DNA from 3 places in the Oryzibacillus soli genome. Region 1 is predicted to be linked to each of the others. Evidence: predicted binding sites of a transcription regulator. Region 1 holds the regulator's gene; each other region holds the start of a gene.

Region 1 (4,327 bases):
GAGAGACATAGCGGCATGGCAGTGGGTATTGACCCAGCCGGGCATGAACAGACGTCCCTTGCCGTCCACAATCTCCTCTTGCGCTCCGGACGGGGTGTACTCCCCCTCCTCCAATGCGGCGATGCGGCCGTTCTCGACGGCGATATATCCTTTCACCAACGGACGTGCAGCATCCGCCGTGACAAAAATGCCATTCTTCACGATCATCCGTGACATGAACGTATCGATCCTTTCCTTAGGGGTATCCAAGCTTCTGCCTGCTTCTTCCACTCTACAATGAGAACGGGTCATAAATCAAGAACTGCCGGCATCGTCTTTCACCACCGGAACAAAGTTCATGGTTCGCTCCATTGCATAATGTTGAGAGGATATGGTATTTTAAGAGTTATGGACAATTAGATTAGGCTTCGCCGGTAAGGCAAGCCTTGGAGGTTTTGGACATGGCGATAACCAACAAGAAACAAGACGAAGATTTCTACGTGCTGCTCACCCAATCCGCCGAGAACACTCTGCAAGCGGCCCATGTATTCCGACAGGCGATGATGGGAACCGAAAGCCCTATGGCTTTTCTTCAAGAGCTGCGCGACCTGGAGCATAAGGGGGATACCATCACCCACTCCATCTTCCGCGGCTTGAACAAAGTCTTCATCACGCCCATTGACCGTGAAGATATCCTTGCTCTCGCCAGTAAGATGGATGACGTCATCGACGGCATCGAGGAATGCATCGCCCGATTCGATTACCTGAATGTCGAGAAGACTGACCACTACATGAAAGAATTCTCCGCTGTGCTCGTTAACGCCTGCCAATACATTCTGGACAGCGTGAAGCTCCTGTCCAAGAAGAAGTACATGCAGATCACCGAATTCACCGTGAAGATCAACAGCATGGAGAACGAAGGCGACCGTCTGCTGCGCGAAGGCATCCGGGAGATCTTCCGCAATCCGAAGGACCCGTACCACGATTTCAAGCTGAAGGAAATGTACGAGCAGCTGGAGCTAACCACCGATGCCTGCGAGAACGTAGCGGACATTCTGGACGGCGTCGTACTGAAATACGCATAAGTTTCCACAAAGAAGGCTCCCCGATAATCATCGGAGAGCCTTTTTCTTATGGGTTCCCTCTATTCGTCGAGGTAGTACGCCAAGCTCTGCAGATCCGTGGTGAAATCCGCGTTATGCACCCGGATATCCGACGGAACCTTGATGATGGCCGGCGCGAAATTCAGGATCGCTTCCACGCCGCCGCGTACGAACTCATCCGCCACGTTCTGGGCGTCTGCCGCAGGTACGGTGATGATCCCGATCCGGATTCCGTCCCGGTGGATGCATTCCGCCAATTGGGCCATGGGCTGCACCTTCAGGTTGTTAATCTCGGTCCCCACCTTGTCCGGGCTCGAATCGAAGACGGAGACGATCTTCATGTTGTCCTTCAGATAGACGTTATAATTGCATAGGGCTCGGCCCAGGTTACCGGCTCCGACCAGAGCGACGGCAATGTTCTGGTCCAGCTTCAGAATCTGCCGAATCTTCTCGATCAGGTAATTGACATCATACCCGATGCCCTTCTTGCCGAATTCGCCGAAATAGGCCAGGTCTTTCCGGATCTGGGCCGGATTCAGCTCCAGCTTGTTTCCCAAGTCCTGGGAAGAAACGGTCTGTACGTTCTTTATATTCAATTCGTTCAGGAATCGAAGATAAACCGGCAAACGGCGTACTACCGCTTCGGAAATTTTCTCGGTCTTCACTGCTCTTCCCCTCCCATCCATTCGGTAATCCGCGGCACCAGCTGGGCCGTGGTCATGTGCTCAATCTTCGGCCCCGGCAAGGAGTACAGAAAATGCTTGCCGTATGCCGTGTCGATCACCCGGGTATCATAAACGATGACGATACCCTTATCCGTCGCGGTGCGAACCAGACGCCCGAAGCCCTGCTTGAAGCGGATCACCGCTTGGGGCACGGAATATTTCATGAACGGATTCTGGTTATTTTTCTTGTATACCTCGCACTTGGCTTCCACCAGCGGATGATTCGGCGGCTGGAACGGAAGCCGGATGATGGCGAGACACGACAGGGCATTGCCCGGAATATCCACGCCTTCCCAGAAGGAGCTGGTTCCCAGCAGAACGCTGGCGGCATGCTCCTTGAACATTCGGGTCAGCTTGCTGCGGTTCCCGCTGTCCAAGCCCTGGCCCAGAACCTGGATGCCGGAAGGAGCCAGCTCCTCCTTCAACCGTTGATGGACGGCCTTCAGCATCCGGTAAGACGTGAACAGAACCAGCATCCGGCCGCCGGTGGACACCGCCACCTCCCGCAGCGACTCCGTCAGCTTCTCTACGAAGTAGGCTTCGCCGGAATTTCCCTTGATATTCGGAAAATCCCGCGGCACCACCAACAGCGCCTGCTGCCGGTACTGAAAAGGCGACGGAAGCAGGACGGTCTTCAGCTTCCCGGAGGGATCCTCCGGCTTAAGTCCCAGCTGTTCGCAAGTATAATGAAATTTCTTGTCGACGGACAAGGTTGCGGATGTCAATATTATACTCTTTTTGGCGTCAAAAAAGAACTGCCGTAACATTCCGCTCACATCTACCGGTACGGACATCAGCTGAACGGACTTGCTCTTGAACTGTGGGCTGGCCTCCAGCCAGTAGACATCATCCTTGTTCTGCATCTGCATGAACACGTGAAGCGTATCCCGATGGCGCGCCAGATCCTTGGAGGCGCCGTTCAGGTCCGTCACCAAGTGCTGGATGCCCAGCTCCTCCTGGACATCCTTCCAATCGGACAGCAGCCGGTCCAGCAGCTTGACCGCTTCCCCCAGACCGATGTAGAGGTTGTCCTCGATGACCCGTAGGGTATCCCAGCTTCTAGGCAGCGAGTCCGGCTTCACCCGGTACACCAGCTGACCACCCTCGGTAGCCCCTGCATCCGCCGCTCCGGTCCCGATCAGATCATAGAGCACTTGAGCCAGCTCGTCCCAATGCTCCTTGGCTTCCACGAGCTGCTCCTCGATGTCGTGTATGGTGCGCAGCCATTTGGCCGCTTTTTCGGAGCCGTCCGCTTCCTGCTGAAGACGGATGGTCACGGTAGGCAGAAGTCCGGACTTGTTATCCTTGTACAACCAAGTCAAGGTGTGCACCATGGAGAAATAGTGAAGCTCCAAGCCCAGATGCTTGCTGGCGACCTCCTCCAGATGGTGAGCCTCATCAACGATCAGATGCTCATAACCGGGCAGCAGACGATTTTCCGCCTTTACGTCGGTAAACAGCAGCGAGTGATTGGTTATGACCAAGTCCGCCATATGGGACTGGTTCTTGGCCCGGTGATAGAAGCACTTGCGGAACCAAGGACAATGCCGGTTCAGGCAGGAATCCGCATCGCTAGCCACGTCCTGCCAGAAGTCGTTAGCCTTGGACGTCAGGTATAACTCTTCATCGTCCCCATAGTGGGTACCGCTCAGCCAAACCACCATCTGGGCCGCCGTAATCCGGTCCTCCCGGCCGTTCTCGAAGTCGAACTGGTTCACCTTGTTCTCGAACTTCCGGAGACACAGATAATGGTTACGTCCCTTCAATACCGCTGCCTGGAAAGGAATGGGGAACAGCTCCTGCAAGAGCGGCACATCCCGCTGACGCAGCTGCTCCTGAAGCTGGATGGTATGGGTGCTTACGATGACCTTCTTGTCTTCCTTGATCCCGTAATAGAGGGAAGGAATCAAATAAGCCATCGATTTGCCGGTACCCGTACCGGCTTCGATCATCAGGTGCCGCTCCTCCTCAAAGGATTCCTGCACCTCATGAATCATCTGCTCCTGAGCCGGCCGCGCTTCGTATCCGGGGAACCGTTCCTGCATCCGGGCCGTGAAGGCTTCATAAAATTCGTCGAAGGGCTTGTCGATCCATTCCGTACCCGCGCCTTCGCGGGGAGGCTTCTCATCGCTCCAATCCTCCACATTCAAGGCGAATTGGCGGAAATACCGGCTCGCATCCGGATCCTCCGCCAACGTCGATTCCTTCCAGCTGCGCAGCTCCTGCAGGAACCAGCTCAAATCCGTCGTTTCCACCTCGAAGAGATAAGCGATCCGTTGAACCGTCAGCAGATCAAGCTCCTCGATCCGCTCCAGAATCCGGATCCACAATAGCCCAGTCGCTTCCGCATCCGAATCTGCTTGATGAGGCCTCACATGAGGAATGCCCAGAGACTGGGTCACCATGGAGAGGGACAAGCTGCCGAGAGACGGGAACAGGATCCGCAGCAGCTCAAGCGTATCCAGCACCCGGCCGTTGAACGGACGGTAGCCGGAGATGTCCAAGGCCCGCTGCAGGAAT
Region 2 (4,327 bases), on a different contig from region 1:
GAGGCATCCACGTCTATCGCTCCGGCCTCTCCGGCAGCATGGACGGCAAGGAGCTCCAAGGAAACGGCTGCATCGTCCAGAATGGGCGGGAGGTCTACCGCTGGGCCGTGACCGAGGTGCCGAAGGCCATGGCCCGCCTCGCGGCAGCAGCCGGGCTGAATCTGGCGGAGATAGACCGGTTCGTGCCCCACAGCGCCAATCTGCGGATCATCGAATCCATCTGCGAGAAGAGCGGATTCCCGCTGGAGCGGACCCTGTACAGTCTAGTCCGGTACGGCAATACCTCTGCGGCCAGCATCCCCCTCTCCTTGGACCTGGCGGTCAAAGAAAACCGCCTGACCGAAGGCCAGACGGTGCTCTTATACGGCTTCGGAGCGGGGCTGGTGCAAGCCGGCGCCCTGCTGCGCTGGAGCTTACCGGAGGCCAGGTCCGAAGCTTAATGTCCCTTAGCCCTTGCGGTTCTTCCTCCAATATACGCCGGTACGGTCGATGTTGATGATGGGATCGTGGATCCCCCGCTCCCTTCGGAATTCGTGGACGGCCTCGGCACAGCGGGGCAGCACATAATCGTCGATGATGATGAAGCCGCCGTCCGACACCTTATCGTACAAGTTCCGGAGCACATCCATAGTGGACCCGTACATGTCCCCGTCGAACCGGAGTACCGAGATCGGTCCGATGGGGGCGGACGGCAGCGTCTCGCTGAACCAGCCCTTCAGGAACACCACCCGGTCGTCCAGCAGGCCGTAACGGCGGAAGTTCTCCTGCACCTCCTCCAGGGATACCCGGAGATAGTCGTACAGATAGTGAACATCCCCCGCATCGGCGGGGTACTGGCCCGGATCCGGCGGCGGCAGTCCTTCGAAGGAGTCCGCCACCCACACCTTGCGGGAAGCGTCGCCATAGGCCTGAAGCACGCCCTTCATAAAGATGCATGCTCCTCCCCGCCAGACCCCCGTCTCGATCAGATCCCCCCGTACCTTCTCCCGGAGAACCGTCTTGACGGCTTGCTCCAACTGGTCCATCCGGATCCGGCCGATCATGCTGTGGGCTAACGGCGGCCAATCCTCCCCCAGCAGTCGTGCCTCCCGGTTGGGACGGAACGCCTTAAGAGCCGCCACATCATGAACATTCCGGAACGGAATGTCACGGTACTGCTCCTTCTCCCACCAGATCTCATACAGAACGGTTTTCTTCAATAATTCGATGTACAGCTCTGCAGCATTCTGAGCCACGGCTTGAACCTCCTTCCTGCACACTTTCATCGTATGCGGGACAGGACGCCCGGCACATCGGAGATCCGTCCATTTCCGCCAAAAAAAGGCTCGTCCGGATAGCCGGACGAGCCTTCGGTATCTTCTTGTCTATTGCTGAAGAGGCTTGACCACCAAGAGACGGAATTCCGCACCCCGGTTGGCCTCCAGCCGATGATTCGCCCCTTGCGGACACAAGAGAAGATCCCCTGCCTCCACCTCGTGAGGCTCTCCGTTCAGATAGATGGTCCCCTGCCCCTCCAAGACCTGGAAGACCACTTCCGGCGCGGTGGTACAGCCGCAATCCTTCACTTTACCTTCCTCCAGATACAGCATGAAGATTTTACTCATTTCGGATTGGTGGAGCAAGGTCATCATAGCCGATTCCTTGCCGATCAAGTTCCCCATTTTCGCCAACAGCATGCTGTCGTCCTCCCCATATCTATAATAGTTGGTTGCGTTTGACTTGCTTCACGGTTCGTTATGCCTTTATCCTACCCCTCAAGGCAGATCTCTTTTGTGATCAATTTCACACTCGATTGTGATTGTACGCACATAGGATCCCCCCTTTTCCAGGTACACTACAGATAATCATTCTCAATGGCATGACATCACACCTAATCCCATACAAAGAGGAGATGTTCCTTATGACAGCCAAAACCGTCGAACTCGATGTCCGCCCCCAGCTGCGAAGCAAGCTGGAGCCCTTCGAGCTGATTATGGGTACCATAAAAACACTGAAGAAGGAAGAGGTCTTCGTCCTCCACGCCACTCTGAAGCCGACGCCTCTCTTGGGCATTATGAAGCTGAAGGGCTACAGAAATCGGGTGCAGAAGCTGGCGGACGACCATTATATCACCACCTTCATTCACAAGAGCCAGAAGCATCTGCTCGATGAATTGGCCCTGCCCGAGGAAGAACCGGAGCAGGCTAAGCCGGAGAAGGCCGAAGATCAGGCTGGGGGCCACCGCCTGATCGACCTCGACAACCGGGGCTTGGAAGCGCCCCAGCCCATGATGCGCACCCTGGCCCAGCTGGATAAGATGGGCCCGAGCGAGGTGCTGTGCATCACCAACGACCGGGTGCCGGTTTTCCTCATCGAGGAGCTGAAGCAGCGTGGCTACATCTATGACATTGAGCATCTGGGCGTCGACGAACAAGCCCGCATCACCATTCGCAGAGGTTAACCAACTAATCCACACACGGGAGGTGGCCGCCATGACGGGCATCCGAAGCCGCTGCAGGCGCGGCAGCACCGAGCCGAATCCGAACAAAACCTCGTTCCGGCTCCCTTTTACCTTTATGTTCACCGGCATGTTCCTCTTGATCGTATTCCAGTTCGCCGTCTTAGCCGCGGGATCGGACATTGCGTCTGGCGCCACCCGGACCCCCGCCGGCTGGAGCGTCTCCCACCTTCTGGTGCTGGGCTGGGCCACCATGGTGGCCATGGGCGCCGTCTACCAGCTGCTCCATGTGGTGCTGAACCAGAAGGTGTTCAGCGAGACGCTGGGGTATATCCATTACGGCTTGTTCACCGGCGGCTTGGCCGGCATCACCTACGGCTTCCTGAAGCTGAATGTGACGGTGCTGGCCGTCTCTGCCACCGCACTCCTAGCAGGAATCCTGGTCTTCGTCTTGAATATGGCCGTGACTCTGTACCGCGCCAGGATGTGGAACCCGATTACGCTGCATGTGTCCAGCTCCTTGGTCTATCTGGCCTTCACCGCCGTATCCGGGCTCTTGATGGGACTCGACTTCCGGTTCGGCTTCCTCTCCGCCATGCATGAGCGGCTCCTGGCCGCCCATATCTGGAGCGGACTCGTCGGCTGGTTCGCCCTCCTGATCGTCGGCTTCTCCTATAAGATGCTGCCGATGTTCTATCTGGCCCACAACTTCCCGACACGCCTGCAGCATGTTACCTTGGTCCTGTTTAATGCGGGCATGCTGGGGATCATCGGGGTCACCCTGGCCGGAGGCTCCGGCATGGCCGCAGGCCTGGCGCTCCTCCCTCTGGTTGCAGCCGTAGCCGTCTACATTGTTCATGCCAAGCAGATCATCCGGGCGAAGCACAAGGCTAAGCCGGGGGACGGCATCCGCTTCTCCGTCTGGGCTCTCCGGGGCTGGGGCGTGCTGTTCGCCGCCGGCGCCGCCCTGCTCTTGGCCGTGCCTGGGGCATGGGGAGACTCCCGGTACCATACGGTTTTTGCCTACCTGTACTTCATGGGCTTCGTGGCTCTAACCATTCTCGGATATCTGTCCAAGATCGCTCCGTTCCTGTGGTGGACTCACCGCTATGGGCATCTGGTCGGGAAGATGAATGTCCCTTCTCTCGCAGATATGATCTCGGAGAAAGGGGTGCGGTACGGCCTATCCGCCGTCACCGCCGGGATCCTGGCCGTCGCGTTCGGGCTGGCCGCCGGCTCCTCCGGTATCCTCCTCGCCGCGCAGCTGTTCCTGTCCGTTGCCATGCTGGTCTATATCGGCCTGATCCTGAACGTCTTCCGTCAATAAAGCGGGCGTAACCCGCATCTTGAAGCAGTCCACATCATTAAGGAGGAATCCGTCATGAACCAAGAAGAACTGCGCCAAATCCTGAAGAGCGTCATCGATCCCGAGCTAGGGATCAACATTGTGGATCTGGGGTTGGTGTACGACGTATCCGAAGCGAACGGCCGTGTGTACGTTCAGATGACCCTGACCACCCAAGGCTGTCCGCTGCATGACACCATGGTCGGAGGAGTCAAGGCGGCCCTGCTCGCCCAGCCTTCCGTCCGGGAGGTCGAGGTGGATCTGGTCTGGAGTCCGGCCTGGACGCCGGAGCATATGTCGGAGGAAGCCAAGCGGCGGTTAGGCTTCGGCCACTAACCTTCATTTCCCGGGAGGCGGGGTAGGAATTATGCTTCAGATCCGTTACAATAATCGGTAAGGAATCTGTTAAGCAAAGGAGCTATAACCGCCCATGTCCTCCATGACCACCTTTTTGAAGAAAATTCCGCTCTTCATCGAGCTGGATGAAGCGGAATTGGAACGGCTGGCCGGCATCTCCATCTCCCGGAGCTACCGGAAGAACGCCA
Region 3 (4,327 bases), on a different contig from region 1:
ATCTTGACGATCTCCTTCTGCCAGTCCAGCGCCTCCAGATAGTGGGCCACCGCCATCAGATTCGCCTCCGGAGGAAGCTTGTAGCCCTTGTGCCCCCAGTACCCGTTGGCGAAGATCCCCAGCTGTCCGCTGTCCACGATCCGCTTCACCTTGTCCTGCACGTCCTTGAAGTAGCCCGGGGACGACTTGGGCCAGTCGGAGATGGACTGAGCCAGCTTGCTGGTCGCCGCAGGGTCTGCCTTCAGCGCGTTTACCACATCCACCCAATCGAAGGCATGCAGATGGTAAAAATGCACCACATGGTCATGCAGCATGATGGCCCCGTTCATGATCTCCCGGATCAGGTGGGCGTTCCGCGGGATCTTGATGTCCAGCGCGTCCTCGACGGACCGGACGGCCGCCAGAGCATGAGTGGTGGTGCACACGCCGCAGATCCGCTGGACATACGCCCAGACGTCCCGGGGGTCCCGGTCCTTCACGATGAGCTCCAGCCCGCGGATGGCGGTGCCGGAGCTGAAGGCGTCCTTAATGACGCCGTTGTCAATATCGGCTTCTATTCTCAGGTGGCCCTCAATGCGGGTCACCGGGTCCACAACGATACGTTCCGCCATTAGGCGTCACCTCCTACATGATGGTTCGGCTGCTCGGGTACGGACTTCTTCGTCTTGCCGTCCGGTCCTGAGGCCGGCCGCTCCTCCAGATGCTTCTTCACGGCGGTGGCCCCTGCGTGTACCGCCACGCCTGCGGCGGCTGCACCCAACAGCGCCAGGCCCACATGGTCCGGGTTGGCCGTGGTCTGGGTTCCCGGCAGCTTGGACAGGCGCTCCGTGAACGGCCCCTGGTCCCAGAAGGCGCTCTCGGCGCAGCCGATGCAGGGATTGCCCGACTGGATCGGATAGCTGACCCCTCCGTTCCAGCGCATCTCGGCGCAGGAGCTGTACGTGGTAGGGCCCTTGCAGCCCAGCTTATAGAGGCAGTAGCCCTGCTTCAGCCCTTCGTCATCGAAGGATTCGGCGAACAGCCCGGCGTCGAAATAGGCTCTCCGGTTGCACTTGTCGTGAATCCGGTGGCGGTAGAAGGCCTTGGGCCGGCCGTGGGCGTCCAGCTCCGGAACCGCACCGAAGGTCAGGATATGGGCGATGACACCGGTCATGACCTCCGCGATAGGCGGGCAGCCCGGAACCTTGACCACCGTCTTGTCTTTCAAGATGTCCGTAATGGGCATGGCCCCCGTCGGATTGGGCGCCGCCGCCGCGATGCCGCCCCAGGAGGAGCAGGTGCCGTAGGCCAGCACCAGCTTGGCGTGCTTGGCCGTCTCGATCAGGATGTCCTTGGCGGACATCCCTCCGATCATCAGATACTCGGCATGGGCGGGCACGCTGCCCTCCACCGCCAGAATATATTCGCCCGCATAGTGCTCCATCACATGCTTGCGCGCTTCCTCCGCCTGATAGCCGGAGGGGGCCGACAGCACCTCGCTGTACTCCAGCGAGATCATGTCGAGCAGCACGCTCTCCAGCCGGGGGTGCGTCGTACGGATGAAGGACTCGGAGCAGCCCGTACAGTCCTGCATCTGCAGCCAAATGACCGGCACCCGCTTGCCGGTCTCCATAGCCCGAACCACCTTGGGCTCCTGGGACAGATCCAATCCCATGACCGCCGTCAGCGCCGTGCACATCTTCAAGAAATCCCGGCGGCTGAACCCCCGGTCCATAGCCGCCTTCCATATCGATGGATGTTCCGCCATTTTCCGCCCTCCTCGTGATGCAGATCCGGTCTGCATCGGGTTCCAGACTTTGTGAAAACCCTTACAAATGTGTCTTTTCTTCATCTTCTCATATTGCACCTCCTTCCGGTATCGGAAAAACAGGCAATCTCCTGCCGGGAAATTCCCGGCAAACAAAAAAACGCGCAGGGAAATTCCCTACACGTTCTTGTCCGAAATGATATTGTGCTTCAGGGCATAGCGCACCAGCTCCGAGCGCTTGGACACGCCCAGCTTCTCCTTCAGCCGCGTCTTGTAGGAGTCCACCGTCTTGATGCTGACGCTGAGCATCTCGGCGATCTCATGCTGCGTATGGCCCATGGCGATATGAAGCAGCACTTCCTTCTCCCGGGGGCTGAGCGCATCCTCCCCCTGGTCGGACTCCTGGGTCTCCTGAGCGTTCCGGCAGAAGCCGCCCAGGAGCGTCGGGTACACGTAGGACTCGCCCCCGAGCACCGTCCGGATGGCGATCAGCAGCTCCGTATCCACAGCCCGCTTCAGCACGTAGCCGGAGGCTCCGGCCTCCATGCTCTCCCTCCAGTAGGCGTCGTCGGAATACATGCTCAGGATCAGCACCCGGACTCGCCGGTTCCAGGACTTGATCTGACGGGTGGCCTCGATGCCGTCCAGCCCGGGCATGCTGACGTCCATAATGATCAGATCCGGCTCCAGCTCCTTGGCGAAGGCCACGGCCTCATCGCCCCTGCTGGCCTCTCCTACCACTTGAAAGGCCGGGTCGGCTTGGAGCATGCTCTTCAGTCCCGACCGAAACAGCGGATGGTCATCCGCCAACAGCACCCGCACCGCTTGCATACGCCTCTTCCTCCTCCACCGGCACATTCATGAAGACCGTCGTTCCGGTCCCTTCCCCCGACTCGATGCGGAGCGCGCCGTTCAGCAGAATGGCACGCTCCTCCATGCCTCTCAATCCCAGATTGTGCTTGGACGGGTCCCGCTCCAGCACATGCTCCACGTCAAAGCCCACTCCGTCATCCTCGATGATGACCGACAATCTGCTGTTCTTCCGGTTGACGATGACGCTGACGTTCCGGGCCTTGGCGTACCGGGCCACATTGGTCAGCGCCTCTTGAATCATGCGGTACACGGAGATCTCGATCTCCGACTGCAGCCGCCTGCCCTCCAGACCCAGGATGCATAGGTCCACATCCAGCCCGTATTTGGCCTGGTATTCCTCCATATAGCGCTCCAGGGCCTTGCTCAGGCCGTATTTGTCCAATACGGTAGGACGCAGCTGCCATGCCAGGTCATGGACCTCCTCCAGCGTCTCCTGGACCATGGTCCGAAGCTGCCGGATCTGCTCGGCGCGTTCCTCCTCGGTTTTCTTGTCCGAGAGGATGCTTAGGCCTAGCAGGAGCGAGGTTAAGGATTGGCTCGTCTCGTCATGGAGCTCCCGGGCGATCCGCTTGCGCTCCTCCTCCTGGGCCTCGATCACCTTGGCCAGCAGCTTCAGCCGCAGCTCCTCCTTCATCTTCAGCTCATGCCACAGCCGGAGGTTCTCCGCCGTAACGGCGATCTGCCCCGACAGCGATTCCATGATCCGTACGGTCTGCTCGTTCAAGGGAAGGTAGCTGCAGATGGCCATCTGCCCGATCCGGGCGTCCGGCGGGCCGATGGGGAACACGAGGTAATGAATGGAGACGATGGAGCAGTAGCAGTCCTTGCCCTGCAGCCGGGCGCACCGGTCACAGGGGCATTCCACGATCTTGTAGGGAAGATCCAGGCTCTCGCCCAGCACCTCCATCTGGATGACGGCGGAGTGCAGCTGCAGCCCTTCCACGGCTCGCTTGATGAACTGCTGGAGCATCGCCCGCAGCTCCTCCAGGGAACGGACCTGGGCCCCCAGCTCGTTCAGCAGCGCCAGCTCCCGGTTGCGAAGCAGGATCTCCTGCCGCTGCTCCAGGCGGTCCTTGCCGAACGCCGCCCGGGACAGTGCCAGTCCGGAGACGTCCAGGAACCACTTGCGGAGCATCAGGAGCCGGTTGGACCAGGGAATGCCTTTCATTCTGCGAAGGGATTGGAACATGAACAAAGCCCGCCTCCAAGTTGGATTCGATTCACGTATGCAGCCGATTAATAGCCAGATACGTTCATCTTACCCAGCCCCGCCCAACGATGATGTGAGCAATGTCACTAGAGTCAATCCCCGGAGAAACATCCGGTTCAGTGCATCCGCAGCTTCCCACTTCTCTCCCGGTACAGCAGAACAAGCAGGTATGGCGCTCCGATCACCGCCGCCACGATGCCTACGGGAACCTCCCGGGGGAGGATGACGATGCGGCCGATCATGTCCCCCACCAGCATCAAGTCGGCCCCTATCACAGCGGAGAGCGGAATGAGCCACCGGTGTTCCGCACCAGTCAGTCCTCTGGCGATCTGCGGGGCCAGCATGCCGATGAAGCCGATGGAGCCCACGGCCGAGACCGAAATGCCGGACAGGAGAACCGACAGCAGCATGAGCCCGGTCCGCCAGTTGACGACCCGAATGCCCAGGGAGAGGCCGGTCTCATCGCCCAGGCGCAGAATATCCAGCCTGCGGTGCTG

The links. Region 1 encodes Rex, which represses fermentation and respiration genes when NADH is low (regulators of the CRP and FNR family bind a similar motif). Its sites were predicted from a motif close to TTGTGAAATATTTCACAA; they were not measured.
Region 2: the regulator Rex is predicted to act here: its motif matches at 1,771-1,788, upstream of ACSEXW_RS21560 (DUF2249 domain-containing protein).
Region 3: the regulator Rex is predicted to act here: its motif matches at 1,797-1,814, upstream of ACSEXW_RS03750 (hydrogenase small subunit).

What each region holds. Positions count from the first base shown of each region.
Region 1 covers NZ_JBPPGJ010000005.1:111,875-116,201, reverse strand. The annotation lists gene ACSEXW_RS08235 (amidohydrolase) at 1-216, opposite strand, end outside; gene ACSEXW_RS08230 (DUF47 domain-containing protein) at 441-1,064, shown strand; gene ACSEXW_RS08225 (redox-sensing transcriptional repressor Rex) at 1,124-1,747, opposite strand; gene dinG (ATP-dependent DNA helicase DinG) at 1,744-4,327, opposite strand, start outside.
Region 2 covers NZ_JBPPGJ010000017.1:127,724-132,050, reverse strand. The annotation lists gene ACSEXW_RS21575 (ketoacyl-ACP synthase III) at 1-440, shown strand, start outside; gene ACSEXW_RS21570 (TylF/MycF family methyltransferase) at 447-1,265, opposite strand; gene ACSEXW_RS21565 (cupin domain-containing protein) at 1,365-1,676, opposite strand; gene ACSEXW_RS21560 (DUF2249 domain-containing protein) at 1,901-2,440, shown strand; gene ACSEXW_RS21555 (hypothetical protein) at 2,472-3,764, shown strand; gene ACSEXW_RS21550 (metal-sulfur cluster assembly factor) at 3,819-4,118, shown strand; gene ACSEXW_RS21545 (Crp/Fnr family transcriptional regulator) at 4,213-4,327, shown strand, end outside.
Region 3 covers NZ_JBPPGJ010000002.1:398,242-402,568, forward strand. The annotation lists gene ACSEXW_RS03745 (nickel-dependent hydrogenase large subunit) at 1-611, opposite strand, end outside; gene ACSEXW_RS03750 (hydrogenase small subunit) at 611-1,747, opposite strand; gene ACSEXW_RS03755 (response regulator transcription factor) at 1,925-2,578, opposite strand; gene ACSEXW_RS03760 (sensor histidine kinase) at 2,547-3,809, opposite strand; gene ACSEXW_RS03765 (FecCD family ABC transporter permease) at 3,947-4,327, opposite strand, start outside.